Regions from separate parts of the Blastococcus jejuensis genome, predicted to be linked through region 3. Evidence: riboswitches for the same ligand, from Rfam matches in the RefSeq annotation. Region 3 holds a riboswitch; each other region holds the start of a gene.
What was found. A riboswitch is a leader RNA that binds a small molecule or an ion and turns the genes downstream of it on or off. The one in region 3 is predicted to bind cobalamin.
Positions count from the first base shown of each region.

Region 1: it holds a riboswitch for cobalamin, as region 3 does, so the genes downstream of both, ABD644_RS14145 (ribonucleoside-diphosphate reductase subunit alpha) here and ABD644_RS08185 (CbtB-domain containing protein) in region 3, are expected to answer to the same signal.
Region 2: it holds a riboswitch for cobalamin, as region 3 does, so the genes downstream of both, ABD644_RS14600 (ABC transporter substrate-binding protein) here and ABD644_RS08185 (CbtB-domain containing protein) in region 3, are expected to answer to the same signal.

Region 1 covers NZ_BAAAVV010000006.1:157,157-166,923, forward strand. Annotated here, with positions in the region: gene ABD644_RS14105 (ferritin family protein) at 1-316, shown strand, start outside; gene ABD644_RS14110 (inorganic diphosphatase) at 352-888, opposite strand; gene ABD644_RS14115 (FAD-binding oxidoreductase) at 958-2,334, opposite strand; gene ABD644_RS14120 (LuxR C-terminal-related transcriptional regulator) at 2,448-3,500, shown strand; gene ABD644_RS14125 (COG4315 family predicted lipoprotein) at 3,529-4,065, opposite strand; gene ABD644_RS14130 (hypothetical protein) at 4,127-4,684, opposite strand; gene ABD644_RS14135 (hypothetical protein) at 4,781-5,080, opposite strand; gene ABD644_RS14140 (VOC family protein) at 5,077-5,472, opposite strand; cobalamin riboswitch at 5,617-5,835, shown strand; gene ABD644_RS14145 (ribonucleoside-diphosphate reductase subunit alpha) at 5,954-8,368, shown strand; gene ABD644_RS14150 (ribonucleotide-diphosphate reductase subunit beta) at 8,365-9,408, shown strand; gene ABD644_RS14155 (TfoX/Sxy family protein) at 9,469-9,767, opposite strand, start outside.
Region 2 covers NZ_BAAAVV010000006.1:259,274-269,040, reverse strand. Annotated here, with positions in the region: gene ABD644_RS14615 (O-methyltransferase) at 1-474, shown strand, start outside; gene glgC (glucose-1-phosphate adenylyltransferase) at 557-1,777, opposite strand; gene glgA (glycogen synthase) at 1,933-3,105, shown strand; adenosylcobalamin (AdoCbl) riboswitch at 3,134-3,275, shown strand; gene ABD644_RS14600 (ABC transporter substrate-binding protein) at 3,329-4,273, shown strand; gene ABD644_RS14595 (FecCD family ABC transporter permease) at 4,287-5,387, shown strand; gene ABD644_RS14590 (ABC transporter ATP-binding protein) at 5,384-6,157, shown strand; gene ABD644_RS14585 (5-oxoprolinase subunit C family protein) at 6,248-7,099, opposite strand; gene ABD644_RS14580 (5-oxoprolinase subunit B family protein) at 7,100-7,726, opposite strand; gene ABD644_RS14575 (GAF domain-containing protein) at 7,798-8,538, shown strand; gene ABD644_RS14570 (LamB/YcsF family protein) at 8,540-9,316, opposite strand; gene ABD644_RS14565 (SpoIIE family protein phosphatase) at 9,475-9,767, shown strand, end outside.
Region 3 covers NZ_BAAAVV010000003.1:220,198-229,964, reverse strand. Annotated here, with positions in the region: gene ABD644_RS08195 (alcohol dehydrogenase catalytic domain-containing protein) at 1-909, shown strand, start outside; gene ABD644_RS08190 (CbtA family protein) at 899-1,669, opposite strand; gene ABD644_RS08185 (CbtB-domain containing protein) at 1,680-1,883, opposite strand; cobalamin riboswitch at 1,919-2,093, opposite strand; gene ABD644_RS08180 ((2Fe-2S)-binding protein) at 2,132-2,833, opposite strand; gene ABD644_RS08175 (HAD-IC family P-type ATPase) at 3,335-6,040, shown strand; gene ABD644_RS08170 (hypothetical protein) at 7,009-7,275, shown strand; gene ABD644_RS08165 (SHOCT domain-containing protein) at 7,304-7,552, shown strand; gene ABD644_RS08160 (multicopper oxidase family protein) at 7,678-9,009, shown strand; gene ABD644_RS08155 (DUF305 domain-containing protein) at 9,052-9,375, opposite strand; gene ABD644_RS08150 (four-helix bundle copper-binding protein) at 9,494-9,767, opposite strand, start outside.

The sequences.
Region 1 (9,767 bases), on a different contig from region 3:
GGCCCGCCACGCCGAGGCGCTGATCCGGCAGCTGGACCGGCTGGGCGTCGAGGTGCCGGAGAACCCGTACCTGGGCCAGATCGCGGCGCCGGCCGCCCTGCAGACGGCCGCGGCCGCCTGGGCCGACGGCGAGGTGGCGAACGTGGCGCTCTACGACGAGTTGCTGGCACAGGTCACCGACGATGCGGCGCTCACCCGGGTCTTCACCAATCTCCGCCGCGCGTCCGAGGAGATGCACCTGCCGGCGTTCTCGGCGGCGGCGGACAACGGCGGCGTCCTCACGTCCGAGCAGATGGCCGAACTCGGCCTGCACTGACGCACTCGTCCTGGTCCGGCGGTGGTCGTCGCCCGCTACCCAGCAGCGCCGGGAATCAGCGGGCTGCCCGGCGCGCCCGTGGCCGGTCGGTCCTGCTCGGCGAACCGCCGCCGCGCGTCCTCCAGGGCGCGCGCGGCCTCGGCGCTGCGCTCCCAGCCGCGGCTCTCCGACGACTTCCCGGGTTCGAGCGCCTTGTAGATGTTGAAGAAGTGCCAGATCTCGGCGATCTGGTGCATCGGCACGTCCTCGAGCTCCCGCAGGTGTGCCTTGCGCGGGTCGTTCGCCGACACGCACAGCAGCTTGGCGTCGGGCCCCTCCTCGTCGTGCATCCAGTACACGGCGAGCAGTCGCGCACGGATCAGGCAGCCGGGGAAGGTGGGCTCGTCGAGGAGCACGACGACGTCGATCGGGTCGCCGTCCTCGGCCAGGGTGTCGGGGACGAAGCCGTAGTCGCCCGGGTAGCCGGTCGCGGTGAACAGCATCCGGTCCAGCCGGATGCGGTCGAGCAGAGGGTCGTACTCGTACTTGTTCCGCGATCCCTTGGGGATCTCGATCATCACGTCGACGTCCACGGGCAGACCGTGGACCGCCCGCCCATCCGCGTCAACCGGACGCAGGTGTGCGGGCGGGGCCGACGAGCCTCAGGTCGCGTCCGGCGACGGCGGGATGTTCTGGTTGTGCCGGAAGACGTTGTCGGGGTCGAGTCGCGTCTTCAGCGCGGTCAGCCGGTCGAACGTGGCCGCCGGGTAGGCCTCCCGCACCCGCGCGACCCCCTCGTCCTCCAGGTGGTTGACGTAGGTACCGCGGGCAAGCCGCCGGTTCGCGTCCCAGGTCCGCCGGGTCCACTCGACCTCCGCCGCCGGGTCGGCGCCGGGGTCCCACACGCCCACGATGGTCGTCATGTGCGCGGCGCCCCGGTGCGCGAACGCGGTCTCGTCGGCCGGAACGTCGGCGATCGCTCCGCCGAGCCGCCGCAGCAGGACGTGCGACAGGGGGTGGGTGCGTCGGGCTGCGTGGTCGGCGAGCGCGTCGAGCGCGGCGTCGTCGAACTCGTCGAGGAAGTCGCTCTTCACGTGCGCCCGCATCCCCCACGGGGCGCTCGCGTCGACGGACTGCTGCAGGGCGCAGTACGGCAGCACCCCGAGCAGGTCGATCGAGGGCCGGCCGAGCGCGGTCTGGATGGGCGACAGCATCCGCTCGCCCTCGTCGGGGTCCCCGAACCAGGCCGCGGAGATCCCGGCGACCGGGCGGCCGCGCAGCTCCTCGGGCACGAACGGCGCCGGCGGCGCGGTGACCTGGACGGCGACCAGTGACAGCTCACGCGGGGCGACGGCGCCGAGGTCGCGGTAGAGCCGCAGCACCTCGGGAGCCCGCTCGCCGGGGAAGAAGACGACCCCGCCGGGCACCGGGCCTACGGCGTGCAGGCGGAACGTGAACGCGGTGACGACGCCGAAGTTGCCGCCCCCTCCGCGCAACCCCCACATCAGGTCGGGGTCGCTCTCGTCGTCGACGCGCACGACGTCGCCCGTGGCGGTGACCAGCTCGACGCCGGTCAGGTTGTCGCAGGACAGGCCGTGCATGCGGCTCAGCCAGCCGATGCCGCCGCCCAGCGTCAGCCCGGCGACGCCGGTGTGCGAGATCTCGCCGCCCGGGGTGGCCAGCCCGTGCGCCTGGGCGGCCGCGTCGAACTCGCCCCAGGTGACCCCGGGCTCGACGACCGCCGTGCGGCTCGCCGGGTCGATGCGGATGCCCTTCATGGGCGAGAGGTCGACGACCAGGCCGCCGTCGCACACCGACCAGCCGGGGATGCTGTGCCCGCCGCCGCGCACGGCGACGGCGAGGTCGTGGCGTCGCGCCAGCGCCAGGGCGGCGACGACGTCGTCCGCCGTCCGGCAGCGGGCGATGAAGGCGGGCCGGCGGTCGATGGCGCCGTTCCAGACGCGCCGGGCGTCGTCGTAGCCGGGCGACTCCGGCGTCAGCAGGGTGCCGGTGAAGGCGGCGGCACGGGCGGTGGTCATCGCGGTCTCCTCGGGATCGGGTGAGTGGACCGACCGTGGAGGGCCGCGCGGGGGCCGCACCATCCCTAGCGCTAGGGGTTCCCGTGGACCGGCCCGGGTCGGACACTCCCGGTATGGAGCAGCGACGGGCACGGGCAGCGGTGGCCGAGGTCGAACGGCTGTGCCGGAGCGCGACCGACGCGACGACGCTGCACCGCTCGGTGGCCGCCGCCGTCGCCACCGCGGTGCCGTTCGACCGGTGGTGCGCGATGAGCTTCGACCCGTCGACCGCGCTGCCCACCGGGGGCTTCCACGCCGAGGGCCTGCCGATGGCCCTCGTGCCGCGGCTGCTGGAGCTCGAGTACGGCGACGAGGACGACGTCGGCCGGCTGGCCGACGTGGCACGGGCCGAGCGCCCGGTGGCCCGGCTGTCCGACGTGACCGGGCGGGACCCGGCGCGCAGCCCCCGCTTCCGCGACGTGCTCCGCCCGGCCGGCCTCCCGCACGAGCTGCGCGTCGTGCACCGCGAGGGCCGCACGCCGTGGGGCGCCATGATCGCGTTCCGCGGCGCCGACGCCCCGGACTTCACCGCGGCCGAGGCCGCGCTGCTCGGCACGCTCGGTCCGCGGGTCGCCGCCGCGCTGCGCCGCGTCCAGCTCCTGGCCCGGGTGGGCGAGGCCACCGGCGACGAGCCCGGCGTCGTGCTCGTCGAGGTGACCGAGGGGCGGGTCGCCGTCCTGACGGGCTCGGCGGCGGCGCTGCAGCGGCTGGCCGAGGTCGACGACGGGACGGTCGACGGCCTGCCGTTCGCCGTCACGTCGCTGGCGCGCTCGGCGCACGGCCGCCGCGCCACCGCCCGCTGCCGGCTGCGTACCCGCACCGGACGCTGGCTGACCCTGCACGCGGAACGGTTGTCCGGGTCGACGGTGAGCCTGGTCGTGGAGCCCTCGCGGCCGGCCGACATCGCCGCGCTGCTCACCGACGCCTACCGGCTCAGCGAGCGGGAGGCCGAGGTCGTCGGGCTCGTCGTGCGGGGGCACAGCAACGCCGAGATCGCCCGGGCCCTGTGGCTGTCGCCGTACACGGTGGCCGACCACGTGAAGAACGTGTTCGAGAAGACCGGCGTCCGCAGCCGGGGCGAGCTGACCGGCCGGCTGTTCTTCGACCACTACCTGCCGCGGCTCTGAGCGCGGGCCGGCGCCTGCGCCGCCGGCGTCACGGCGCGGGCGTGCCCTCCGGGGTCACGACCAGCCACGTCCCGCCGTACTCGTCCACGTCGTGGCAGAGCACCTCGCCCGGGTCCTCGTGCGCGTAGTAGTAGAGCGGGTGGCCGCCGTAGGTGACCTGGGTCGTCCCGTCGTCGCGTTGCGTGGTGCCGAGCAGGTCGCCCCGCACGTCACCGGCCCCCTGCGGTGCTCCGGTGGTCAGCACCGGCGGCCAGTCGGCGGCGCAGTCCCCGTAGCAGGCGGGCTGCGCGGTCGTCTCCCGGTCGAAAAGGTAGATCGCCTGCCCCGGCCGGTCGAACAGCATCACCCCGTAGTCGCTGTCACCGGTGGTGATCTCGATGCCGGCGGCGGCTGCCGGGCTCGACGACGGCGCCGCGGTCGAGGGTGGGGCGCTGGTCGTCGTCGGTGCCGGGGTCGTCGCGGCGGACGACGACGCGGACGAGGACTCCGCCGTCCCGCCGCCGCAGGCCGTCGCGAACAGCCCGATCGCCACGAGGACCGCTCCGATGGGCCGCGGGAAGCGCATGACGCAGAGTGTGACCTGTCCGGCGGGCCCAGGGAACCGACCGCAGCGCAGTCCGGGTCGCTCAGCCGTGCAGGTTCAGCGAGAACGTGCACGTTCCGGTGTGGGCGGTGGTGTCGAACCGGCCGGTCCAGGCGATGGTCCCGCTGGCCGACGTCCCGCCGGTCGCCAGCACGGACATGTCGAAGGTGCCGGCGCGCGGATCGGGGGTGGTCTCGTTGTGGACCTCGCCGACGGCGAAGAACGCATCGGACTCGCCGGGTGCGAGCCAGCGTGTCTGCTCGCCCTCCCAGGAGACGACGACGGGGTCGGTCCCGGTGTTGGTGACCGTCAGCGCCTTCATCCCGACACCCCAGGTGCCCGCCGTCGTGTCCTCCCCGGCCGTGCACTCGCTGCCGAGCCGGACGTCGCCGAGGCGGGGCCACGCCACGTCCCTCGTCTCGCCCGGCGCCACGGTGACGTGATACGTCGTCGACACGTCGTAGCCCTTCGACTTCTCGATGCCGTCGCGGGCCCACGCGACGCCACCCGCCGTGCCGGCCGCGAGCACCGCCGCGGCGCCGGCAGCGATCAGCCCGGCCCGTCGTCGCGCCGTCGTCCCGGTTCCGATCCGACCGCCCATGCCAGCCACCTCCGAAGGTTCTGGACACGAGCGTGTCCGGGACCGCGGCGAGGTCGCCAGGGCAGCCCGCCCCGGCCGTCCAGGACGTTCGGCCGGTCAGGCGGCGAACTGCTCCACGATCCGCCGGGCGTAGAGCTCCTCCCACGGCTCGGTGACCCCGCCCGCGGCGACCTCGCGGTCCAGCAGCACGAGCAGGCACACCAGCTCGCTGCGCACCGGAGCCGCACCCAGCAGTGTCGGGAGCTCCGAGCGCTCGACCAGCCAGGTCGCGTACCAGGTCGGCCAGTCCGGGTCGTCGCCGTCGGTCAGCCGGTAGACGCGGTGGTGCAGGTCCGCGACCTCCCGGAGCAGGGCGGCGACCTCGACGTCGGCCTGCACGCCCGCCGCCGCGCTCACGCCCCGGACTCCTCCTGGTCGACGCACATGATGTTGCCCTCGCTGTCCTTGAACCAGGCGGCGCGGCCCAGGCCCGGGACCGTGGCGATGTCGCCGTCCCACTCCACGCCGGGCATGTCCTCGTAGATCTCGAACGCGACGCCCTTGGCCTTGAGCTCGCGCACCTCGGCCTCGATGTCGTCGACGTGCCACTGGGCGATCGTGTGCCCCGCCTGGCCGGCGTACGCCGTCTCGTAGACGTTGAAGGTCGTCCCGCCGTCGGTGCGGTAGGAGAGCTGGACGTCTTCGACGTCCCTCGTCGGCGTGAGCCCCAGGACGTCGGCGTAGAAGTCGCGCGCCCGCTTCAGGTTCGCGGCGGGGATGTTGGCCTCGACCCGGCTGCTGCTCAGCATGGTTGCTCCCGATGTCGTCGGTGGCCCCCGCTGGGGCGCGACGCTAGTCCCGGTGGCGGGACGCGGGGCAGGGACCTAAGCCCCCGGTCGGTGACCGACACGCCGATCAACATGTGGTGTCGCACTCCTGTCATCCCCTCCACATATGGTGGTCGAGCAGCTGGTCCGGGCCGCTCTGCACGAGCGGGTCGGGGCAAGAGGGAACCCGGTGGGAATCCGGGACTGTCCCGCAGCGGTGAGTGGGAACGACCGCCGTCAGATGCACTGGGTGTGCGAGCACCTGGGAAGCGACGGCCAGTAGGAGCCGACCGGAAGGCCGGCGCGCCCGCGAGTCCGAAGACCTGCCAGCCGCACCGCGCACGCCCGTGCGCGGTCGTCCGGGGCCTCGGGGATCGGGTCCGTCGGGCAGTCCCGGCATGACCGGGACTGGCGGCTCCTCCTCGCCCGGACGTCTCGAGTCCGGCTCACGAGGAGCGAGCAGATGACCCTGACCGACCAGTCGACGGCACAGTCGCCCGCGATGTCCGTCGCCCGTGCCGGCGCCCGCACCACCGGCGCCCCCGCACCCGCCACGCCACCGCGCAGCAGCATGCAGGTCCGCAAGCGCAGCGGCGACCTCGAACCCGTCGACGTCAACAAGATCGTCCGTGCGGTGGCCCGCTGGAGCGACGACCTGGAGTGGGTGGACCCGCTCCGCGTCGCGACCCGCACGATCAGCGGCCTCTACGACGGTGCGACCAGCGCCGAACTCGACCGGCTCTCCATCCAGACGGCCGCGGAGATGACCGGGGAGGAGCCGGAGTACTCCAAGCTGGCCGGTCGGCTGCTGGCCAACTTCGTCCGCAAGGAGGTCACCGGGCAGGGCATCGCCTCGTTCAGCCAGAGCATCGCGCTGGGCCACGCGGAGGGCCTGATCGGCGACGAGACGGCGGCCTTCGTTGCTCGGCACGCCCGCAAGCTCGACGACGCGGTCGATCCCGAGGCCGACCGACGGTTCGAGTACTTCGGGCTGCGCACCGTCGCCGACCGGTACCTGCTGCGCCACCCCACCACCCGGCTGGTCGTCGAGACCCCGCAGTACTGGCTGCTGCGCGTGGCCTGCGGTTTGTCCCGCACGCCGCAGGAGGCCATCGGTTTCTACCGGCTGATGAGCTCGCTGGCCTACCTGCCCAGCTCGCCGACGCTGTTCAACTCGGGCACGCGGCACACCCAGATGAGCTCCTGCTACCTCGTCGACTCCCCCCGCGACGAGCTCGGCTCGATCTACGAGCGCTACGCCCAGGTCGCGGCGTTGTCGAAGTTCGCCGGCGGTATCGGTATCTCCTGGTCGCGGGTGCGGTCACGGGGTGCGCTCATCCGGGGCACCAACGGGCAGTCCAACGGGATCGTGCCGTGGCTGCGCACGCTCAATGCATCCGTCGCCGCTGTCAACCAGGGCGGTCGGCGCAAGGGCGCGGCCTGCGTCTACCTCGAGCCGTGGCACCCCGACATCGAGGAGTTCCTGGAGTTGCGGGACAACACCGGCGAGGACGCCCGCCGCACCCACGACCTCAACCTGGCCAACTGGATCCCCGACGAGTTCATGCGCCGGGTCGAGGCCGACGAGCCGTGGTCGCTGATCGACCCCGACGAGGTGCCGGAACTGCCCGACCTGTGGGGCGCGGAGTTCGATGCGGCCTACCGGGCCGCGGAGGCCGCCGGCCGGTACGTGCGCCAGGTGCCGGCCCGCGAGCTGTACGGCCGGATGATGCGCACGCTCGCCCAGACCGGGAACGGCTGGATGACGTTCAAGGACGCCGCCAACCGCACGTGCAACCAGACCGGCCGGCCGGGCAACGTCGTGCACCTGTCCAACCTGTGCACCGAGATCATCGAGGTGTCCGGCGACGCCGAGACCGCGGTCTGCAACCTGGGCTCGGTGAACCTGGCCGCCCACCTGGGCGACGGCGGCGTCGACTGGGCGAAGCTGCGTGCCACCGTCTGCACCGCGGTCGACTTCCTCGACCGCGTGATCGACATCAACTACTACCCCAGCGCGCAGGCCGCGGCGAGCAACCCGCGCTGGCGGCCGGTGGGTCTGGGCGTCATGGGCCTGCAGGACGTGTTCTTCGCGCTCCGGCTGCCGTTCGACGGGCCCGAGGCGCGGGAGCTCTCCACCCGCATCGCCGAGGAGATCTACCTGACCGCGCTGGAGACCTCCGCGGCGCTGGCCGCGCGGGACGGCGCCCACCCCGCGTTCCCCGAGACCCGGGCCGCGGGCGGAGCGCTGCAGCCGGACCTCTGGGGCGTGACGCCGACCCAGACCGAGCGGTGGGAGGCGCTGCGGGCCGCCGTCGCCGAGCACGGATTGCGCAACTCGCTGCTCGTCGCCATCGCCCCCACGGCGACGATCGCCTCCATCGCCGGCTGCTACGAGTGCATCGAGCCGCAGGTGTCCAACCTGTTCAAGCGCGAGACGCTGTCCGGCGAGTTCCTCCAGGTCAACGGCGCCCTGGTGGACGAGCTCAAGCGGCTCGGCCGCTGGGACGACGCCACCCGGCAGGCGCTGAAGCGGGCGGAGGGGTCCGTGCAGGGCATCGCCGACCTGCCGGAGGACACCCGCCGGTTGTTCCGCACCGCGTGGGAGCTGCCGCAGAAGGCGCTCATCGACCTGGCCGCCGCCCGCGCGCCGTACGTGGACCAGAGCCAGTCGCTGAACCTGTTCATGGCCAGCCCGACGATCGGGAAGTTGAGCTCGATGTACCGCTACGCCTGGGCCAGCGGGCTGAAGAGCACGTACTACCTGCGGTCCCGGCCGGCGACGCGGATCCAGCAGGCGACGGTGGCGGTCACGGCGACGGAGGACGCCGTCGCCTGCTCGCTGGAGAACCCCGAGAGCTGCGAGGCCTGCCAGTGACCGCCGTCCCGACCGCCGTGCCCACCGCTCAGGAGAACCCGATGCTGCTCGACCCCGGGATGGAGCTGACGCTCCGGCCGATGCGCTACCCGCACTTCTACGACCGCTTTCGCGACGCCATCAAGAACACCTGGACGGTGGAGGAGGTCGACCTGCACTCCGACGTCGCCGACCTCCGCAGGCTCAGCCCCGCGGAGCGGCACCTGGTGAGCAGGCTGGTGGCCTTCTTCGCCACCGGCGACACGATCGTGGCGAACAACCTCGTGCTCAACCTGTACCAGCACGTCAACTCGCCCGAGGGCCGGCTGTACCTGTCCCGGCAGCTGTTCGAGGAGGCGGTGCACGTCCAGTTCTACCTGACCCTCCTCGACACCTATGTTCCCGACGAGGCCGAGCGCCACGAGGCGTTCGCCGCCGTCGAGCGCATCCCGTCGATCAAGCGGAAGGCCGACTTCTGCTTCCGGTGGATCGACTCGCTCGGGGAGCTCGACGAGCTGCGGACGCCGGAGGACCGACGGGCGTTCCTGCTCAACCTGATCTGCTTCGCCGCCTGCATCGAGGGCCTGTTCTTCTACGGCGCCTTCGCCTACGTGTACTTCCTGCGCTCACGTGGGCTGCTCAACGGGCTGGCCAGCGGCACCAACTGGGTGTTCCGGGACGAGTCGATGCACATGGCGTTCGCGTTCGACGTCGTCGACACGGTCCGGCGCGAGGAGCCCGACCTCTGGGACGACGACCTCGCGGCGCAGGTCAGCGAGATGATCGGCGAGGCCGTGGAGTGCGAGGTCCAGTTCGCCGAGGACCTGCTCGGGGGAGGCGTGCCGGGGATGAGCCTCCCCGACATGCGCGCCTACCTCGAACACGTCGCCGACCGGCGATTGGAGCAACTGGGCATCCCGGCCCGCTACGGATCGGCCAACCCGTTCGCCTTCCTGGAGTTGCAGGACGTGCAGGAGCTGTCCAACTTCTTCGAACGGCGGGTCTCGGCCTACCAGGTAGGCGTCAGCGGGCAGGTGTCCTTCGACGACCAGGACTTCTAGGGCACACCACCACCTGTTCCGGGGAACGGCGGCACCGTTCCCCGGAACAGGCCGGCACGCCTACTTCTTCGGCTTCTTCGGCGGGAGGGCGGCCACCTGGGTCCGCGACCGCTCGACCCACGGCGCCGCCTGCTCCGGCGACCAGGTCGCGGGCAGCGTCACGTAGCCGCCCATCGGCCGCTCGGCCGGTCCGAACGGCCCCGCGCCCGGCTGGGCGAGCAGCTCCTCGGCGTCGGCGGCTGCGAGCTTCACGCCGACGTCGCTGCCGAACAGCCCCATGAACATGGTGCCGTTCACGAACGCGCCGAGGTTGCCGAACATCGGCTTCACGACGACGTCGGGCCCGTCGGGCACCAGGG
Region 2 (9,767 bases), on a different contig from region 3:
CGGTCGGTGGTGTCCATCGGCAGCGGTGGCGGGCTGGCGGGGCTCTGGCTGCTGCGCGGCATGCGGGCCGACGGCGTCCTCACGGCTCTGGACGGCGACCCCGAGCAGCTGCGCGCCGCGCGCAAGGCGTTCGCCGACGCGGGCGTGGCGTCGGGCCGGGCACGGCTGATCTTCGGCACACCGGCGGAGGTCCTCCCCCGGCTGTCCTCGGGTGCCTACGACATGGTCGTGTGCGCCGGTCAGCCTCGGGAGTACAGCGAGCAGCTGGCCCAGGTGCTGGGCCTGGTGCGGGTCGGGGGCACGCTGGTCTGCCACGGCCTGCTCCAGGACGGGCGGGTCGCCGACCGCACCGCCCGGGACCCGCAGACGGTCGCGTGGCGCGAGGTGGCGCGGGCCGTCCGCGAGGAGGAGACCCTGCTGTCGGCGGTGCTGCCCATCGGCGCCGGCCTCCTGGTGGCCAGCAAGCGCGCCTAGGAAGAGGACCCCGTCCTCCCCGCCCTTCGCAGGCTCAGGGCGGTGCCCTGGACGGGGCCGAACGGCACACGGAGCTGCGCCGCTACACGACGGCGCGGGCGCCCTTGCCGAGCACGGCGACGCCGCCCTCGCTGACGTGGTAGTTGCGCCGGTCGGCGGCGTGGTCGACGCCGATCCGCGCCCAGGGCGGGACGACGACGTTCTTGTCCAGGATCGCCCGCCGGACGTAGGCGCCCTCGCCGATGTACACGCCGTCCATCAGGACGCTGTCCTCGACGCGGGCGCCGCGCTCGACCCGCACCCCCGGCGAGACGACCGAGTTGTGCACCGAGCCCCCGCCGATGATCGCGCCGGCGCTGACCATCGACTCCTCCGCGCGGCCACCCAGCACGAACTTGGCCGGGGGCAGCTGCGGCGGGAGGGTGAAGATCGGCCAGCGGTCGTTGTAGAGGTTGAAGACCGGCGTCACCGACACCAGGTCCATATGCGCCTCGAAGTAGGAGTCGATGGTGCCGACGTCCCGCCAGTAGCCGTGGTCGCGCTCGGTCGTGCCGGGGACGACGTTGGTCGAGAAGTCGTAGACCCAGGCGTCACCGGCCGAGGCCAGCATCGGCATGATCGAGCCGCCCATGTCGTGCACCGAGTTCTCGTCCTCGGCGTCGGCGCGCAGCGCCTCGAGCAGCGCGTCGGTCGTGAAGACGTAGTTGCCCATGGAGGCGAAGCTCTCCTCGGGCGAGTCCGGCAGGCCGGGCGGGTCCGCCGGCTTCTCCAGGAACCCGCGCACCTTGCCGTCGGCGTCGGCGTCGATGACGCCGAACTCGGTCGCCTCGCGACGCGGCACGCGCAGCCCGGCGATGGTGACCCCGGCGCCGGTCTGCAGGTGCTGGTCGACCATCTGCCCCGGGTCCATCCGGTAGACGTGGTCGGCGCCGAAGACGACGACGATCTCGGGTCGCTCGTCGTAGATCAGGTTCAGCGACTGGAAGATCGCGTCGGCGCTGCCGGTGTACCAGCGCGGGCCGAGTCGCTGCTGCGCCGGCACCGGCGTCACGTAGTTGCCGAGCAGCGACGACATCCGCCAGGTCTGGGTGATGTGCCGGTCGAGGCTGTGGCTCTTGTACTGGGTGAGCACGGCGATCTGCCGGATCTCGGCGTTCACGAGGTTGGAGAGCACGAAGTCGATGAGCCGGTAGTTGCCGCCGAACGGCACGGCGGGCTTGGCCCGGTCGGCCGTCAGCGGGGCCAGCCGCTTGCCCTCACCGCCGGCCAGGACGATGCCGAGAACCCGTGGGCCGCCTCTCATGTGACGCAACGTAGCCGTAACCGGGGTCGGTTGCCTCCCTCGCGTCGCTCATCCGCCCCCAAGGGCTGAAGGACCTCCCTGCCCCCCACCGCTCGCACGCTCGCGCCGGGGCCCTGCAGGGAGGCCGACCTTGCAGGAATCCATAGGCTCGCCCCATGCGCATCGGGATCGTGACCCGCGAGTGGCCCCCGGACGTCTACGGCGGGGCGGGGGTGCACATCGAGCACCTCGTGGCCGCGATGCGCTCCCTGCCGGCGGGGCCCGAGATCGACGTCCACTGCTTCGGTCGGCCCCGGCCCGACGCGCTCGCCCACCCCGTCCCCGCCAACCTCCAGGACGCCAACGGGGCGTTGCAGGCGGTGGGCGTCGACGTCGAGATCGCCGCCGCCCTGGCCGGCGCCGACCTCGTGCACACCCACACCTGGTACGCCAACACCGCGGGGCTGCTGGCCTCGCTGGTCCACGGCGCGCCGCACGTGGTGACGGCGCACTCACTCGAGCCGCGCCGTCCCTGGAAGGCCGACCAGCTCGGCGGTGGCTATCGGCTCTCCTCCTGGGTGGAGCGGACGGCGTACCTCGCGGCGGACGCGGTGATCGCGGTGAGCCACGGGATGAGGGCCGACGTCCTGGACGCCTACCCCGACCTCGACCCGGCGCGCGTGCACGTGGTGGGCAACGGGGTCGACGCCGAGGCATACCGGCCGGTCGACGCCCCCGACGTGGTCCGCTCGCTGGGCGTCGACCTCGACCGCCCGTACGCGCTGTTCGTCGGCCGGATCACCCGCCAGAAGGGCGTGATGCACCTGCTGGCCGCCGCCGAGCAGCTGCCCCCGGAGGTCGGCCTCGTGCTCTGCGCGGGCGCACCCGACACCGAGGCCGAGCGGCAGCAGGTCGCCGACGCGGTGGCGGCGCTGCAGGCACGGCGCACCGGCGTCGTCTGGATCGAGGCGATGCTGCCGCGCGAGCAGCTCGTCCCGCTGATCACCGCGGCCACCGTGTTCGTGGTGCCCTCGGTCTACGAGCCGCTCGGCATCGTCAACCTCGAGGCCGCCGCCTGCGGCACCGCCGTCGTCGCCAGCGCCGTCGGCGGCATCCCGGAGGTCGTCGACGACGGCCGCACCGGCCTGCTGGTGCCCTACGACCCGGCCGACCCGGCGGCGTTCGAGCGGGCGCTCGCGGCGCGGATCGCCGAGCTGGCCCTCGATCCCGGCCGCGCCGCCGCGATGGGCGCGGCCGGCCGGGAGCGGGTGCTGTCCGAGTTCGGCTGGCCGGCGATCGCCCAGCAGACCGTCGAGGTGTACTCCGGGGTCCTGAGCGGCCGGCGCTGACCGCGCCCCTGGTACCTTCCCCCCGCCGGCCCGTGCGCCGGTGACGCAACGGCAGCGAAGTCCGGTGCAAACCCGGCGCTGTCCCGCAACTGTGAGGGTTCTTCCGAGAACCTGAGCCAGATCGCCTGCCCTGCGTCATGTTTCCGACCCTCGCGGCAAGGGTCGCGCATCGAGCGCTGGGTCCGCTCATGAGCGATTTCGCCGCCTCCCTCCGGAGGCTCCCATGTCCCACCCCCGACGGCGGTCCCGTCCCGCCGCGCTGCTCCTGCCCGCCCTCCTGGTCCTGACCGCCTGCGGCGGCGGTTCCTCCTCGACCGAGGAGGACACCGGCACCTCGGCCGCGGCCCAGGAGCAGCCGTTCCCGGTCACCGTCACCGGCGACGACGGCGAGCTCACCCTCGAGCAACAGCCCGAGTCGATCGTGTCGATGTCGGCGACCGCCACCGAGATGCTCTTCGCGATCGGCGCCGGCCCGCAGGTCGAGGCCGTCGACAGCACGTCCAACTACCCCGAGGACGCCCCGATCACCGACCTGTCGGCGTTCACCCCCAACGCGGAGGCGGTCGCCGCCTACCAGCCCGATCTCGTCGTCCTCAGCGACGACATGAACGGCATCGTCGACGCCCTCGACGCGCTGTCGGTTCCGACGCTGCTGCTGAACGGCGCGGCCACGCTCGACGACAGCTACGAGCAGCTCGAGACGCTCGGAGCGGCCACCGGGCACGCCGACGACGCCGCGAAGGTGATCCAGGACATGCAGGACCGGATCGCGGCCGCGGTCGACTCGGCCGCCAGTGCCGCGGCCGGCCTGAGCGTCTACCACGAGCTGGACCCGACCTACTACTCCGCGTCGAGCTCGACGTTCATCGGCGGCATCTACGAGCTGTTCGGCCTGGAGAACATCGCCGACGAGGCCCCGGGTGCCGAGACCGGGTACCCGCAGCTGTCGGCGGAGTACGTGGTCGGGGCCGCACCGGACCTGATCGTCCTGGCCGACACCGTGTGCTGCGACCAGACCGCCGAGGCCCTGGCGCAGCGGCCGGCGTTCGACACGGTGCCCGCCGTCCAGGAGGGCCGCGTGCTCGCCGCCAGCGACGACGTCGCCTCGCGCTGGGGCCCGCGCGTGGCCGACTTCGCCGAGTCCGTCGCCGAGATCCTCAACGGCTGACGACGACGCGGTCATGGCAGTGACGCTCCGCGGAGCACGGGCCGGGCGGGCGGGGGTGGACCCCTCGCCCGCCCGGCGGCGCCTCCGCCCGGCCCTCGTGCTCTGCGGCGCCGGCCTCGCGCTGGTGCTCACCGTGCTGGCCGGGGTGTGGATCGGGGCCTTCCCGCTGCCCCCGGGCGCGGTCGTGCTCACCCTGCTGGACCGGGCGCTCGGCCCGCTCACCGGCGTGGAGATCGCCGGGGGGCTGGACCCGACCGGCGCGGCGGTGCTGCTGGAGCTGCGGCTGCCGCGGGTGCTGCTCGGCGTCCTGGTCGGGGCGGGGCTCGCCGTCTCCGGCGCCGCCTACCAGGGCGTCTTCCGCAACGCCCTCGCCGATCCCTACCTGCTCGGCGCGGCCGCCGGGGCCGGGCTCGGCGCCACCCTGGTCATCGCCTACGCCCCGTCGCAGTCGCTCGGGCCGGTCGGCGTCGTCCCGCTGGCCGCGTTCGTCGGTGCGCTGCTCGGCGTCGGGGCGGCCCTGGCCCTGGGCACGGCGGCCGGGGGCTCGCAGAGCGCCACGCTGCTGCTCGCCGGCATCGCCGTCGCCTCGTTCCTCGCCGCGGGGCAGACGCTCATCCAGCAGCAGAACACCGAGGACCTGCGCGAGGTCTACGGCTGGCTGCTCGGCCAGCTGGGCCGGGCGCAGTGGTCCGACGTCGGCCTGGTGCTGCCCTACCTCGGCACCGCCGTCGTCGTCCTGCTGCTGTGCGGCCGCGCGCTCGACGTGCTCGCGGTCGGCGACGACGAGGCGCGCTCGCTCGGCGTGCACCCGGGCCGGCTGCGGCTGCTGGTCATCGTCGCCGCCTCCCTGGCGACCGCGGCGGCCGTCGCGGTGAGCGGGCTGATCGGATTCGTCGGCCTGGTCGTCCCGCACGTCGCCCGGCGGCTGATCGGCAGCTCCTACCACCTGGTGCTGCCCGCCTCGCTCCTGCTCGGTGGCGGCTTCCTGGTGCTCGCCGACCTGGTGGCCCGCACCGTGCTGGCGCCGGCCGAGCTGCCCATCGGCGTCGTGACCGCGTTCATCGGTGCCCCGTTCTTCGCGGGCCTGCTCTGGATGGGGGCGAGGCGGCGGTGACCGGCGCGCGCATCGAGGTCGTCGGCCTCACCGCCGCCTACGGCCGCACCCGCGTGCTGGACACCGTGCGGGTGACGGTCGAGCCGGGCGGCTGGCTCGCCGTCATCGGCCCCAACGGCTCCGGCAAGTCGACGCTGCTGCGGTGCATCCTCGGGCTGCACCCGCACGAGGGCCTGGTCCGCCTCGACGGGGTCGACACCAGCGGCATGCCCCGGCGCCAGCGCGCCCGGCAGGTGGCCTACGCGCCGCAGCTGCCGGTGCTGCCCGAGGGCGTCTCGACCCGGGACTACGTGATGCTGGGCCGGACCCCGCACCGGGCTCTGCTGTCGGCTCCGCGTGCGGTCGACCGGCAGGTGGTGGCCGACGTCATGGAGCGGCTGGAGATCGGCGCCCTGGCCGGCCGGCCGCTGCGCACCCTGTCCGGCGGCGAGCAGCAGCGCGCCGTCCTCGCGCGGGCGCTGGCCCAGCAGCCGCGGGTGCTCCTGCTCGACGAGCCGACGTCGTCGCTGGATCTCGGCCACGCCCAGCAGGTGCTCGACCTCGTCGACGGGCTGCGCCGGCAGGACGGGCTGACCGTGCTCAGCACGCTGCACGACCTCACGCTGGCGGGGCAGTACGCCGACCGGCTGGCCCTGCTCTCGCGGGGCCGGGTGGCCGCCGAGGGCACCCCCGCCGAGGTCCTCACGACGGCGGCCCTGCAGACGTACTACGGGGCCCGCGCGCAGGTCGTCGAGGGACCCCACGGACCCGCGGTCCTGCCGGTCCGGTAGCCCGACCAGCGACGCGCTGATGCGCACGAGCGCGGTTATGGCGGGCTGACAACCGCAACGATGCGCACGAGCGCGGCGACAGGTCCCGCGCTATCGCGCCGGACGGAAGCGCAGGCTGTCCCCCGGGCGCAGCTGCGCCACGGCGGGCAGGTCGGCCGTCACGACCACCGCCAGCACCGGGTAGCCGCCCGTGACCGGGTGGTCGGCCAGGAGGAGGACCGGCGCACCGTCGGGCGGCACCTGCAGCGCACCGGGGACCAGCCCCTCGCTGGGCAGCTCGTCGTCGCGGACGCGGTGCAGCCGTGGCCCGCCCAGCCGCAGCCCGACCCGGTCGCTGTCGGCGGTCACCGTCCAGGACTGCGTGGTCAACGCCGCCCAGGCCGAGGGGTCGAGCCACGCGCGGCGGGGCCCCGGCAGCACCCGGAGCACCGGGTCCGCGGGCGGGAACCGCACGGCCGCGACGTCCACGACGGGCTCGTCGGCGGCGAGGCCGCCCACGGCCAGCCGCGTGCCCGTGGCGAGCGGGTCGGGCCCCAGCCCCGAGAGGGTGTCGGTGCTGCGCGACCCGAGGACAGGAGGGATGTCGATGCCGCCGCGCACGGCGAGATAGGAGCGCAGCCCGGCGCGCGGGAGCCCGAGCGACAACACCGCGCCGGCCGGCAGCGTCACCGGCGCGTTCAGCGGCGCCGGCCGGCCGTCGACGTCCAGCGGGACCGGGGCGCCGGTGACGGCGACCAGGACCGTGCGGTCGGCCCGCACCCGCAGCCCGCCGGCGGTGATCTCGACGGTCGCAGCCTCGGGCCGGTTGCCGACGAGCCGGTTGGCGAGGTCGGCCGAGGCCGCGTCCGCCGCCCCCGACCGCGGGACGCCGATCGAGGCCCAGCCCGGCCGGCCGCGGTCCTGGACGGTGGCCAGCGGCCCGGGGGTGAGGACGGTCAGCACTCAGCGCACCTCCCGGAACCGCACGCGCGCGCCCGGTCGCAGCAGCGCTGGATCCTCCCGCTCGACGTCGAACAGCACCGCCTCGGTGCGCCCGACCAGCTGCCATCCCCCGGGCGACGCCCGCGGGTAGGCACCGGCGAACGGCCCGGCCAGCCCGACCGCTCCCGCCGGGACCCGCGTCCGGGGCGTCGCCCGCCGCGGCACGTGCAGCTCCTCCGGCAGGCCGGTCAGGTAGCCGAAACCCGGGGCGAAACCGCTGAAGGCGACGGTGAGCTCGATCCCGGTGAGGACGGCGACGACCGCGGCGGCCGACCGACCGGTGAGGTCGGCCACGTCGGCGAGGTCGGGGCCGTCGAACACCACGGGCAGCTCGACCGGCGGCAGGGCGGAGACGACGGGCACCGGAGCCGTGGCCAGCCGCCGGAGCACGGCGGCGTCGGTCTCGGCCGGCGGTCGGTCGAGGTGGACGAGAACCGTCCGCGCGGCGGGGACGAGGTCGCGCTGCCCGGGCAGGGGGGATCGTTCCAGCGCCGCCGTCACCGCGGCCACGGCGGCGAGGTCGGCGACCTCGACCAGGAGCGCCCGGTCGCCGTAGGGCGACACGTGCAGGTCGGCGCCGATGGTCACCGGTCCATGATCCGTCACCGCCCCGGCGGGGACGGAATCGCGGGCGGCCCGGACGCGGCCGATCATGAGGCGTGACCATCGCCGCTCGCTTCGAGACCGCGCTCGCCGGAGCGGCCGGACCGGAGGTCGAGGGCCCGGAGTTGCTGCCCGTCCGGCTGGCCCGCGCCTGCGCCGACGTCCTCGACGTCGACGGAGCAGCCATCAGCCTGGTCGACGCCACCGCGCAGCGCGTCCCCCTGGGCGCCAGCCACCGGGACGTCGAGGTCGCCGAGCACCTGCAGTTCACCGTCGGCGAGGGCCCCTGCATGCTGGCGCTCAGCACACGCCAGCCGGTCTTCGCCGTCGAGGAGGACCTCCGGCGCAGGTGGCCGGTGTTCGCCGACCTGCTGCTCGCCCAGACACCCTTCCGCGCCGTCGTCACCCTGCCGTTGCAGCCGGCGCTGGCCGGCGCCGCGGCCCTCGCCCTCTTCTTCGAGGACGACCGCCGGGTCCCCGACCTCGACGTGTTCGAGTCCCTGGCGGTCGGCGAGCTCGTGACCGCGGCGCTCGGCGACGCGACGGTGTGGTCGGAGTGGTCGCCCGGCGAGGGCCCCGGGTGGATGCACGGCCCCACGCCGCAGCGGCGGGCGGCGGTGTGGGAGGCGATGGGCAAGGTCGGCGTCGAGCTGGGGGTCGGGGCGACGACGGCGCTGGACCTGATGCGCGGAGCGGCCTACGCGGCGGGCGGGACGGTGGACGACGTCGCCGCGGACCTCCTCGCCGGCCGGCTGACCCCCCGCGACCTCGGTGACCGCGACCAGGGCGTCACCTGACTCACCCGGAGAACGGACCGACCGTCGCCCCAGCCGCCTCCAGCGCCGCACGCACCGCGCGCGCCAGCCCGGCGGCCCCGGGCGTGTCCCCGTGCACGCAGACCGATTCGACCGGCACGCGGAGCGCCGTCCCGTCGACGGCGACCACGACCCCCTCGAGGGCCATCCGCACCGCCCGCTCCGCCACGGCCTCGGCGTCCTGGACCAGCGCGCCCGACTCGCCGCGGCGCACCAGCGAGCCCTCGGCGGTGTAGCCGCGGTCGGCGAAGCCCTCCGGAACCGGGCGCAGGCCCGCCGCCTCCGCCGCCCGCAGCAGCGCCGAGCCGGGCAGGCCGAGCACCGGCAGCGCCCGGTCGTAGGCCACCACCGCCTCGACGACGGCGCGGGCCTGGGCCTCGTGCTCGACGGTGGCGTTGTAGAGCGCCCCGTGCGGCTTGACGTAGGCGACGCGGCCCCCGGTGGTCCGGGCGATGCCGTCCAGTGCCGCGATCTGGTACAGCACCTCGTCGGTGAGCTCGCCCGGCTCGACGTCGACGAAGCGTCGGCCGAAGCCGGCCAGGTCCCGGTAGGCCACCTGCGCGCCGACGGTCACGCCGACCTGCGCGGCCCCGGCGCAGACCCGGCGCATCGTCGACGGGTCGCCGGCGTGGAAGCCGCAGGCGACGTTCGCGCTGGTGACGACGTCGAGCAGTGCCTCGTCCTCGCCGAGCCGCCAGATCCCGAAGCCCTCGCCGAGGTCGGCGTTCAGGTCGATCCGACCCGTCCCGGAGATGCTCACGCCCGCAGTCTCGCACCGGTTCCGGGGAGTCCGGCGATCGGTGTCGACAGGACGACATGTCGACTCGACGTGTCCGGAACAGCACTGTGCGTGTGGGAGGGTGGGTCACGGGACGGTCACGCACGAGCAGGGGGAACGCTTCGGTGACGACGACGGGCATGGTCGCACCCGCGATCGTGCACTCCCTGACCGACGCCGTCCTCGTCGCGGACGCCGAGGGCCGGATCGTGTACGCCAACCCGGCCGTGCACACCCTGCTCGGCCACGACCCCGCCGTCCTCCGTGGCCGTCCGCTCACCGTGCTGATCCCCGAAAGGTTCCGGGCGGCGCACCGCGCGGGCCTGGCCCGGTTTCTCGAGACCGGCGCCGGCGAGCTGCTGGGCACCACGACCCAGCTCCCCACGCTGCACGCCGACGGCTCCGAGCTGACCGTCGACCTGAGCCTGTCGGC
Region 3 (9,767 bases):
GGGGTCTGCGGCACCGAGCTGCATTTCGTTGACGGGTTGCTCACCCCGGGCCGGAGGCCGATCACCCTCGGCCACGAGGTCGCGGGGATCGTCGCCGAGGTCGGCGAGGCCGTCGAGCACGTCCAGCCCGGTGACCGGGTCGCGGTGCACTACCTGCATGCCTGCGGCCGCTGCCGGTGGTGCCGCACGGGGGACGACCATCTCTGCGACGCCCCGCTGGGCTTCCTGGCCTTCGGCACCGACGGCGGGTTCGCCGAGCAGCTCGTCGTCCCGGCGTCGGCGACCGTGCCCGTTCCCCAGGGACTCGACCTGGCAGAGGCGGCCGCTCTCTGCTGCAGCGGCACCACGGCGCTCCACGCGGTCGACGTTGCCGGGATCACCGCGGGCGCCACGGCGGTGGTCTACGGCAGCGGTGGAGTGGGCCTTGCGCTCGTGCAGGTGCTCAGGGAAGCCGGAGCGCGACCCATCGCCGTCGCCCGCAACCCGGAACGGCTGGCACTCGCGCGGGAGCTGGGCGCCGAGACGACGGTGAACGCGGCCAGGGAGGACGTGGTCGCCGCGATCCGCGCGGCGACCGGCGGGGCTGGGGCCGACGTGGTCTTCGAGCTGGTCGGCACTCGGGTCACGGGTGCGGCCGCGCTGGCGTCCCTCGCCAAGCGTGGCACCCTGGTCTATGTCGGCTACAGCTTCGATCGGGTGGAATTCGACCCGCTGTCGCTCGTCGTGCCGGAACAGCGCATCGTCACGTCGGTCGGCAACCGCCGCTCCGAACTGGTGGAGGCTCTCGACCTCGCCGCTCGAGGTCGGCTCATCACGCGGGTGACGCGCTACCCGCTGGGCGACGTCGGGCGGGTGCTCGACGATCTGCGCGCCGGCCGGGTGCTCGGCCGCGCCGTGCTCATCCCGTGATCGGTGGGCGGGCCAGCCGGTCGACCAGCCAGCCGCCGGCCAGGCCCAGGGTCGTCCACAGCACCGCGAGCTGCCCCAGCGAGGCGACCCGGAAGTCCCACACCATCGCCGCGGGCACGTCCGCGGCGATCGGGTCCGGATTGGCGGGGATCAGGACGAGAATGGTCCCCAGGAGCAGGGTGAGCGTCCCGACGGCGGCGGTCGCGGTCGCCGCGGGACTGACCGCCCGGCTCTGCAGGAAGCTGACCAGTGCCGCGACCAGCATCGCGGAGACGATGCCGCTCAGGAGGACGGTCCCGTAGATCGCCGTCCGGGTGCCGACGGTCGCGGGGTCACCGAGGGCAGGCGGATTGGCCGGGATCTTCAACGCCGGCAACAGGGCGAAGATGCCGAAACCGATCCCGGCGAGCAGGCACACCCGGGCCAGGTCCGTCCGGCCGGGCAGCCGGTGGCGGACCAGCGCATAGACGCCCGTGAAGACCACCGCCAGCACCACGCCGGCCAGCAGGGTCCCGAGGAAACCGCCGACCAGCTGCTCCGCGCGACCGAACAGCTCCTCGGCGTGGTCGTGGACGCCCCCACCGGCTGCCGCACGAGCTTCCTCCAGTTCGAGGGCCGGCTCGATCGCGCGCTCGGTGACGAGGAGGGAGTAGACCCCGGAGAGCGTCCCGGCGATCAGCCCGGCCAGGACCATGCGGCCGAGCAGTGGTCCGAAGCGCGGCGCCTGCAGCGTCGGGGAGCGGTCCAGGGTCCTGGTCATGCCCGTCGCCTCAGTGGCAGGGCATGCCCAGCGAGTGCCGGGCGTCGTGGAAGAACTCGTGGGCTGTGTCGCCGAACTGGGCGAGAACCGCACCATTGTCCTGCGCGACCAGGTACAGCGCGAAGAGCGCGAGCAGCGAGAGCGCCCAGGCCCAGGCAGGGACGTGGATCCGGGTATCGGCGGAGGACGGCTGGGCGTGCTGGAGGGAGGTCATGCGGGAGGAGTCCTTTCATCCATGCCTCGTGGAATGCAGCAGTACGAGCCGCAGCAGGTTTCCTGACTCCCGGATCGATGCTCGCCCCGACCTTCCCAGCCGCCGGTGTGGCGACCAGTGGTGTCGTGGGGGTCCGCTCCCCGGTCACAGTGGCGAGGACCGTGCCGGTATCGCACCGGCTTCCCTGACACTGCGGCGCCGGTGACGCTACACCCGGTCGGCAGGGGCTTCACGGGCCGTCCGTCGCTTCACCTTCGCGCGTCGAGGATGCAGTCACCGCAGGTGCCCGCGTCGGGCAGCCGGTAGCACAGGCAGCAGGACCGTCGCACGAAGGAGCCGTCCTCGCGTCGCCGCCCCGTGCCCTCGAGGGGCCCGGAGCGGAGCAGCGCGTCGAGGACGGCGTCCGCCCGCGCGGCGAGCTCGGGACGAGCCACCCCGGCCATCCGCAGGGCACCGGCGACGGCGGACGTCACGTTGCCGTCGAGCAACCGGGGAGAGACGGAGCAGACGGCCCGCACCGCGGCAGTGAGTGGGCGGACAGCGGGAGTCAGCCAATGGAGATGCAACGCGTCAGCCAGTTCCTCGGCGCTACCGACGGCGACTGCTGACGTCGCCGACAACGCCAGGGGGAGGGGGTTCGCACCTGTGAGGTGGACGTGCACGTTCTCGACCGGCGTCACGGGCAGGACGCCCGACAGCAGCGCGGCGCCCAGCAGCGGCGAGACCAACCGGGCGACCAGTCCGAGATGGGTGAGCGACGCGACCACGGCAGGCTCGATGTCCGGCACCGGCTTCCACGCGGCGAGCGCGGCGTGGACCTCCTCGGTGCGGAAGCGGAGCGCCTTCGGATCGGTGCTCAGCGCAGCCCAGGACGTCCAGTCGGGTGACGGGTGATCGTCGACCCGGAAGAAGGGTCCGAGCGCTCCGGCCGCAGCCAGTGAACGGTCCACGCGCTGATGGCCGAACGGGAGCGCTGTCACTCGGTCAGCATGCCCGGTGTCAAGGGGAGCGGGCTGTCACCGTCTACTTCTACCGGGCCAGGACGTTTGGTGACGACGGTCGGGCTTGAACGAAGAGGACGTCCGTTTCCCGCGCCTGGTCTGATGGAGGCTCTCATTCGCGGGAAGCACGAGAGTCATGGCGGCACCGCGAACCGCCCGGACGCGTCTACGGGTCGCGGGACACCTGTCGGTGTCCCGCGACCGCGGTGGAGCGGGTGACGGGAATCGAACCCGCGTAATCAGCTTGGAAGGCTCGGTTTCTCCGCGTTCCTTCCCGCTGGTCAAAGGCTTCCTCGCCCTACCCCGTGCCTTCTACGTGCCTCGGCGGATCCCGGCCGAGGCGCATACCTGTACTGCCCCGCTGCTACTTCCGGAGCGATGGGGCTTTCGGCTACCTCGTGCGGACCAAGCTCCCTGGGCGACGGTCGCGCGCCGGAGTGGGCTGGGGTCGTGGCGGAGACGTTGACCGAACGGACGAGCGACCACCACGGCCTGGCGGCGCACGAGGTGCTGCTGCTGCTGGAGAGCGACCCGGTCGACGGCCTGAGCGAGGCCGAGGCTGAGAGCCGGCTGCGACGGTACGGACACAATGTGCTGCCGGCGGCGAAGCCGGACGGGCCGCTGGTCCGGGTGCTGCGGCAGCTGAACTCACCGCTGGTGCTGATCCTGATGGTGGCAGGGGTGGTCACAGCGGCCCTCGGCGAGCCGGTGGACTCCTCGGTGATCTTCGGCGTGGTGTTGCTCAACACCGTGGTCGGCTATCTGCAGGAGACGAAGGCGCAGGCGGCGCTGGATGCGCTGCGCGGGATGGTGCGTACCGAGGCGCGCGTGGTGCGTGAGGGGCGCTCGTACCGGGTGCCCTCGGAGGACGTGGTTCCCGGGGACCTGGTTCTGGTCGAGGCCGGGGACAAGGTGCCCGCCGATCTGCGGCTCATCCGGCTCTCTGAGCTGCGAGCCGACGAATCCGCGCTGACCGGGGAATCGCAGCCTGCGGTCAAGGACGAGGTGGCCCTGCCGGTGGAAACCCCGGTCGCGGACCGGCGCAACATGCTTTACGCCGGAACCCTGCTCACCAGCGGGTCCGGAGCCGGGGTGGTGGCGGCCAGCGGCGCGGAGACCGAGCTCGGTGAGATCCACCGCCTGGTCGGCGCCGCCGAGCCGCTGGCCACGCCGCTGACCCGCAAGATCGCCCGGTTCAGCCGGATCCTGACCGTGGTCATCCTGGCGCTGGCCGCGGTCACCTTCGCGGTAGGCGTGGTGCGCGGCGAGCGGGCCGTGGAGATGTTCACCGCCGCGATCGCGCTCGCCGTCGGCGCGATCCCCGAGGGCCTGCCGGCTGCGGTGACCATCACGCTGGCAATCGGGGTGGCACGGATGGCCCGTCGCCGGGCGGTGGTCCGCCGGCTTCCCGCGGTGGAGACCCTCGGCAGCACCACGGTCATCTGCACCGACAAGACCGGCACCCTCACCGAGAACCAGATGACCGTCCGCCAGCTGTGGATTCCCTCCGCACGGTACGAAGCGACCGGCTCCGGCTACGCGCCGGAGGGCCACATCGTCGACCGGCAGGGTCGGCCCGCCGACGTCACGGCGGATGAGGCGTTGCGTTGGTGCCTGCTGGCCGGTGCAGGCTGCAACGACGCCTCGGTCGGTACGAAGGACGGCCGGCCCACCATCGTCGGGGACCCGACCGAGGCGGCAATGCTCGTCGTCGCAGGCAAGGCCGGCCTGGCCGCGGACGTGCTCTCGGCACTGCCCCGGATGGACACCCTGCCGTTCAGCTCCGAACGGCAGTACATGGCCACGCTGCACGCCGATCCCGTGGCCCGGCGACGGGTCGTGCTGGTCAAGGGTGCCGTCGAGCGGGTGCTGCCACTGTGCCGCGCGCAGATGGGCGCCGACGGCACGACCCGCCCGCTGGATCCGGACGCCGCGCTGCACGCGGCCGACGGCCTCGCCGCAGAGGGGTTGCGGGTGCTGGCCACGGCGGTGCAGTTCGTCGCCGAGGACGCCGACCTCGACGAGTCGGCGCTCGGCGGAACGCTGCTGTTCTGCGGGCTGCAGGCGATGCTCGACCCGCCGCGCCCGGCCGCCGCCGACGCGGTCGCGGCCTGCCATGCCGCCGGCATCGCGGTCAAGATGATCACCGGCGACCACGCGAAGACCGCCACCGCCATCGCCGGCGCGATCGGGCTGCTGCCGGGGCGACATCCCGGCGACGTCCTCACCGGGGCCGATCTCCGGGAGCTGCCCGACGCCGACTACCCCGACGCCGTCGACCGGGCCGCGGTGTTCGCGCGGGTGTCCCCGGAGCAGAAGCTGCGGCTGGTCGAGGCGCTGCAGGCCCGCGGCCGCGTGGTGGCCATGACCGGCGACGGCGTCAACGACGCCCCGGCCCTGCGCCAGGCCGACATCGGGATCGCGATGGGCGCCGGCGGCACCGAGGTCGCCAAAGAAGCCGCCGACATGGTGCTCACCGACGACGACTTCGGAACCATCGAGGGCGCCGTGGAGGAGGGCCGCGGCGTGTTCGACAACCTGTCGAAGTTCATCGTGTGGACCCTGCCGACGAACATGGGGGAGGGCCTGGTCATCCTGGTGGCGATCGCGCTGGGCTCGGCGCTGCCGATCCTGCCCACGCAGATCCTGTGGATCAACATGACCACCGCCGTGCTGCTCGGGCTCACCCTGGCTTTCGAGCCCAAGGAGCCGGGCATCATGCACCGGCCGCCCAGGGACCCCGCCCGGCCGCTGCTCACCCGCGCCCTCGTCATCCGCATCCTGATGCTCTCCGTGCTGATGGTTGCCGCCACGTGGTGGCTGTTCGAGTGGGAGCTCGGTGGCGGCGCTTCGCTCGCCGAGGCCCGCACGGCTGCGGTCAACTTGTTCGTCGGGATCGAAGTGCTCTACCTGTTCAGCTGCCGCACCCTCGACGCGCCCGTCCGCCGGGTCGGCCTTTTGTCCAACCGCTGGGTGCTCGGCGGCGTGGCCCTGCAGGTCCTCGCCCAGGCCGCCTTGACCTACCTGCCCGCCCTCAACAGCGCGTTCGGCACCGCTCCGCTCGGCCTCCGCACCTGGCTATTCATCGCTGCCCTCTCCGTCGCTGCCTGGACCATCGTGGCCCTCGACAAGCGGCTCAGGCATCGAATCGTTTGAGCCGGTGCGGGAGCTGCCCGGGGGCCAACCGTCCTGCACATGGACGCAGTCCTCGGCGCCACCACCGACGGCAGCCGCGTCCTGCTGGACACACGCAGGTTCCGCGCGATCCGCGTCGCGGACCCGAGGAGGGCCCGAGGGCCGCCATCCCGACGGCGAGGGCTGGCAGGCTCGAACGTGAACGATGTGGCGGGACACCTGTGAACGGTGTCCCGCGACATCGCAGTGGAGCGGGTGACGGGAATCGAACCCGCACAGGCAGCTTGGAAGGCTTGAGACTCCAGGTGCCGTCCTCGCAGGTCAGCGCCCAGGCAAGTGATTGCCATGCGTTCTGTGTGCCTCATCGCACTGCCGGTGGCGGCCGGACAAGAGGTTCCCGCGCTCGCTCGGCATGCTGGCATTCGTGGTGCTGTCTTGGCCGCTGCAAGTGCGGCTGCGCAGGGGCGGCGGGTCCGAGGGCATAGGCGATGAGAGCCATCCGTTACCCGCTTGAGACAACTATGCAGCCTCGTACTACCGTCCCCTCTGGCCGCCCGGCTGCAGCTCCTCGACCCGAGGTCTCCGGGTGGCCCGCTGAGCGGCATCCCCCGACGGTGCGCAGATCCTCGCCACCACCGAGCAGGGAATGCTCCGCTCACGCGACGGTGGTCGGTCCTGGGAGCCGGTGGCGGGCGCTCCACTCCTACAGGTGGTCGCTTGGGCCGGCGCCGGCAGCACGGTGGCGGGCGTGACCCCGGCGGGAGTGGTGTGGACCAGCGGGGACGGAGCTGCCACATGGGCGGAGGGGACCGGGCTCGGCGAGGCCCGCAAGCCGTGACGGCGGACATCACCAGCGAGGGCCCGGCGCGGATCGTGGTCGTCACGGAGGCAGGCATGTGCGAGTCGATGGACGGCGGAAATGCCTTCGAACCCCGCCGGACCGGCGACTGATGCGCTCGAACTTATACCCCCCGGGGTATTCTGGGGTTATGCGGTCGACCGGTTGGCAGGACGTGCTCGCCGGTCCCGGAGGGCCGGTCGGGGCCGGTGCCGGATGGGGGAGCGCGATCGCGTGGCTGGTCGCGGTGGCGGTTCTCGTCTTCCTGCTGGTCTTCGTGTGGTGGGTAGTCGGGCGCGGCCGCCGCCGGGGTCGGGGAGAGGAACTGGCGCTGCGCCGCTACGACCTGCAGCGCCCCGCGGACCCGGAGCGCGGCCCGGACGGCGCCCCGAAGGCGAGGGGACGTCGTCGGCGCTGACCTGACGGAGGAGACGAGGGGAGAGACCGTGGGATTCGACATGGGCACGGGCTGGATGTGGCTGTTCTGGCTGCTGCTGACCATTGGGGTTGTGCTGCTAGCCGTGGTCACCGTCCGGGCGCTCGGCGGCGGTATCACCCGGGGCGACGGCCGGGACGGTCGCGCGTCGGGGGAGCAGAGCCGTGCGCGGCAGGTCCTCGACGAGCGCTACGCGCGGGGCGAGATCAGCACGGAGGAGTACCAGGAGCGGCTGCGGGTGCTGGGCGGGGACTCCTAGTGCGGCCGATCAACCGTCGCCGGGCTCTGCAACTGGGCGGGCTGGGGCTGCTCAGCGTCGCGGTCGGCGGTACCGGGCTCGCGCTGGGGGGTGGGTCGCGGCTCGATCCCGAAGTGGGTGGGGAGATGGCTGAACCGGAGACCCTGCGCAGCGCGGACGGCGCCCTGCAGGCGCGGCTCGAGGCGGTCGCGGGCCCGGTGCGCATCGCGGGCCGGGAAGCGACCGCCTACGGCTACAACGGTGGCGTCCCCGGTCCCACGCTGCGGCTGCGCCCGGGTGATCGGCTGCAGATCCGGCTGGTCAACCGGCTGGACGCCCCGACCAACCTGCACGTGCACGGCCTGCACGTCTCCCCGGAGGGCAACGGCGACAACATCTTCGTCACCGTCGACCCGGGGGAGTCCTTCGACTACGACTACCGGCTGCCCGAGGATCACCCGCCCGGGGTGTTCTGGTACCACCCGCACCACCACGGAACGGTCGCCGACCAGCTCTTCGGTGGCCTTTACGGCGCCATCGTCGTCGAGGACCCCGAGGAGCTGCCGGTGGCCCGGGAGCGAGTGCTGGTGGTCTCCGACACCAGCCTCGATGCTGCCGGGCGGCTGCGGCAGCCGTCGACGATGGAGCGGATGATGGGCCGCGAGGGCGAGCTGATCCTGGTCAACGGCCAGGTCCGGCCCGTCCTGACCGCCCGTCCGGGCGAGCGGGAGCGGTGGCGGGTGGTCAACGCCTGCACCTCGCGCTACGTACGGTTGCGTCTGGACGGCCAGCAGTTGGATCTGCTGGGCATCGACTCCGGTCGGTACGCCGAGCCGCGCCGGGTCGAGGAGATCGTGCTGGCCACGGGCAACCGTGCCGACCTGCTGGTCACCACTGCCGCCGGTACCAGCACGTTGCAGGCGCTGGGGGTCGACCGCGGCGGCATGGGCGGCATGATGGGCGGCTCGGTGTCCGGGGACGTCGGACCGCTGGCCACCCTCGAGGTGACCGGTGACGAGGCGGCCCCAGCGGCGCCCGTGCCGCCGTCGCCGCGGTCTCGTGACCTGCGCGGCACCGAGGTGACCGAGCGCCGACGGCTCACGTTCGACATGGGCATGGGCGGCGGGATGGGCGGTGGCATGGGGCCCGGGGGGATGACCTTCACCATCGACGGCCGCGAGTTCGATCCCGACCGGATCGACCAGACCGTGTCCGTCGGGACGGTGGAGGAGTGGACGATCACCAACACCTCCCCGATGGACCACCCGATGCACCTGCACGTGTGGCCCATGCAGATCGTCGCCGAAGGCGGCCGGCCGGTCGACGACGTCCGGTGGCAGGACGTCGTCAACATCCCCGCCGGCGGCGAGGCCACCGTCCGGGTCGCCTTCGACGATTTCAGCGGCCGGACCGTCTACCACTGCCACATCCTCGACCACGAGGACAACGGCATGATGGGCGTCATCGCGGCCGGCTGACGTCAAGCACGGTCCGCCGGCCGGCGACCCGCCGGCCGACGGTCAGCTTGTGGGGCAGTCCCGCTCCGCGGCCACCTCGAACTCGGGGACCGAACGGGACTCCGCCTCCTCCGGTGTGGTGGCCGGCCCGTTGCGCTCGATGTCCGCGATCAGCCAGTCCATCTCGAGGATCTCCCGGCGCTGCCCCTCGCTGATGGACCGAGCCAGCTCGCAGACGCGCACGTCGCTGATCTCGGCCCGCTCGGAACGGGTGATCGCCATGCAGTGGTGGGGGATCATCGCGCTCATCCAGCCGGAGTCCTGCACGGTGGTCTGACTGCGGTCCAGGAACACGCCCACACCCAGCAGTAGAAGGCTGATCGCCACGAACTGCTGATCGTCGTGCTGGTCTCGAGGGAGGCGGCAGAACCTCGCCGCCCGGGCGCCCACGAGGCCTCTGCCACACGGGTTGCCCGGGCGGTCGGCCTGCCGGGACCGGCCCCGGTCAGCCCAGTGAGGTGATGAGGTCGCGGCAGGCCTGCTCGCAGCGTCGGCAGGCTTCGGCGCAGACCCGGCAGTGCTCGTGCATCTCGGCGTGCTGCGCGCACTCGTCGCCGCAGGCCTTGCAGGCCGCGGCACAGGCCTCGAGTACCGCGCGGGTGAGATTGGCGTCGTAGCCGGTGTGCCGGGACAGGACCCGTCCCGTGGTGTCGCAGATGTCAGCGCAGTCGAGGTTGGTGCGGATGCACTTCGTAAGCTCGGCGACCATGTCCTCGCTG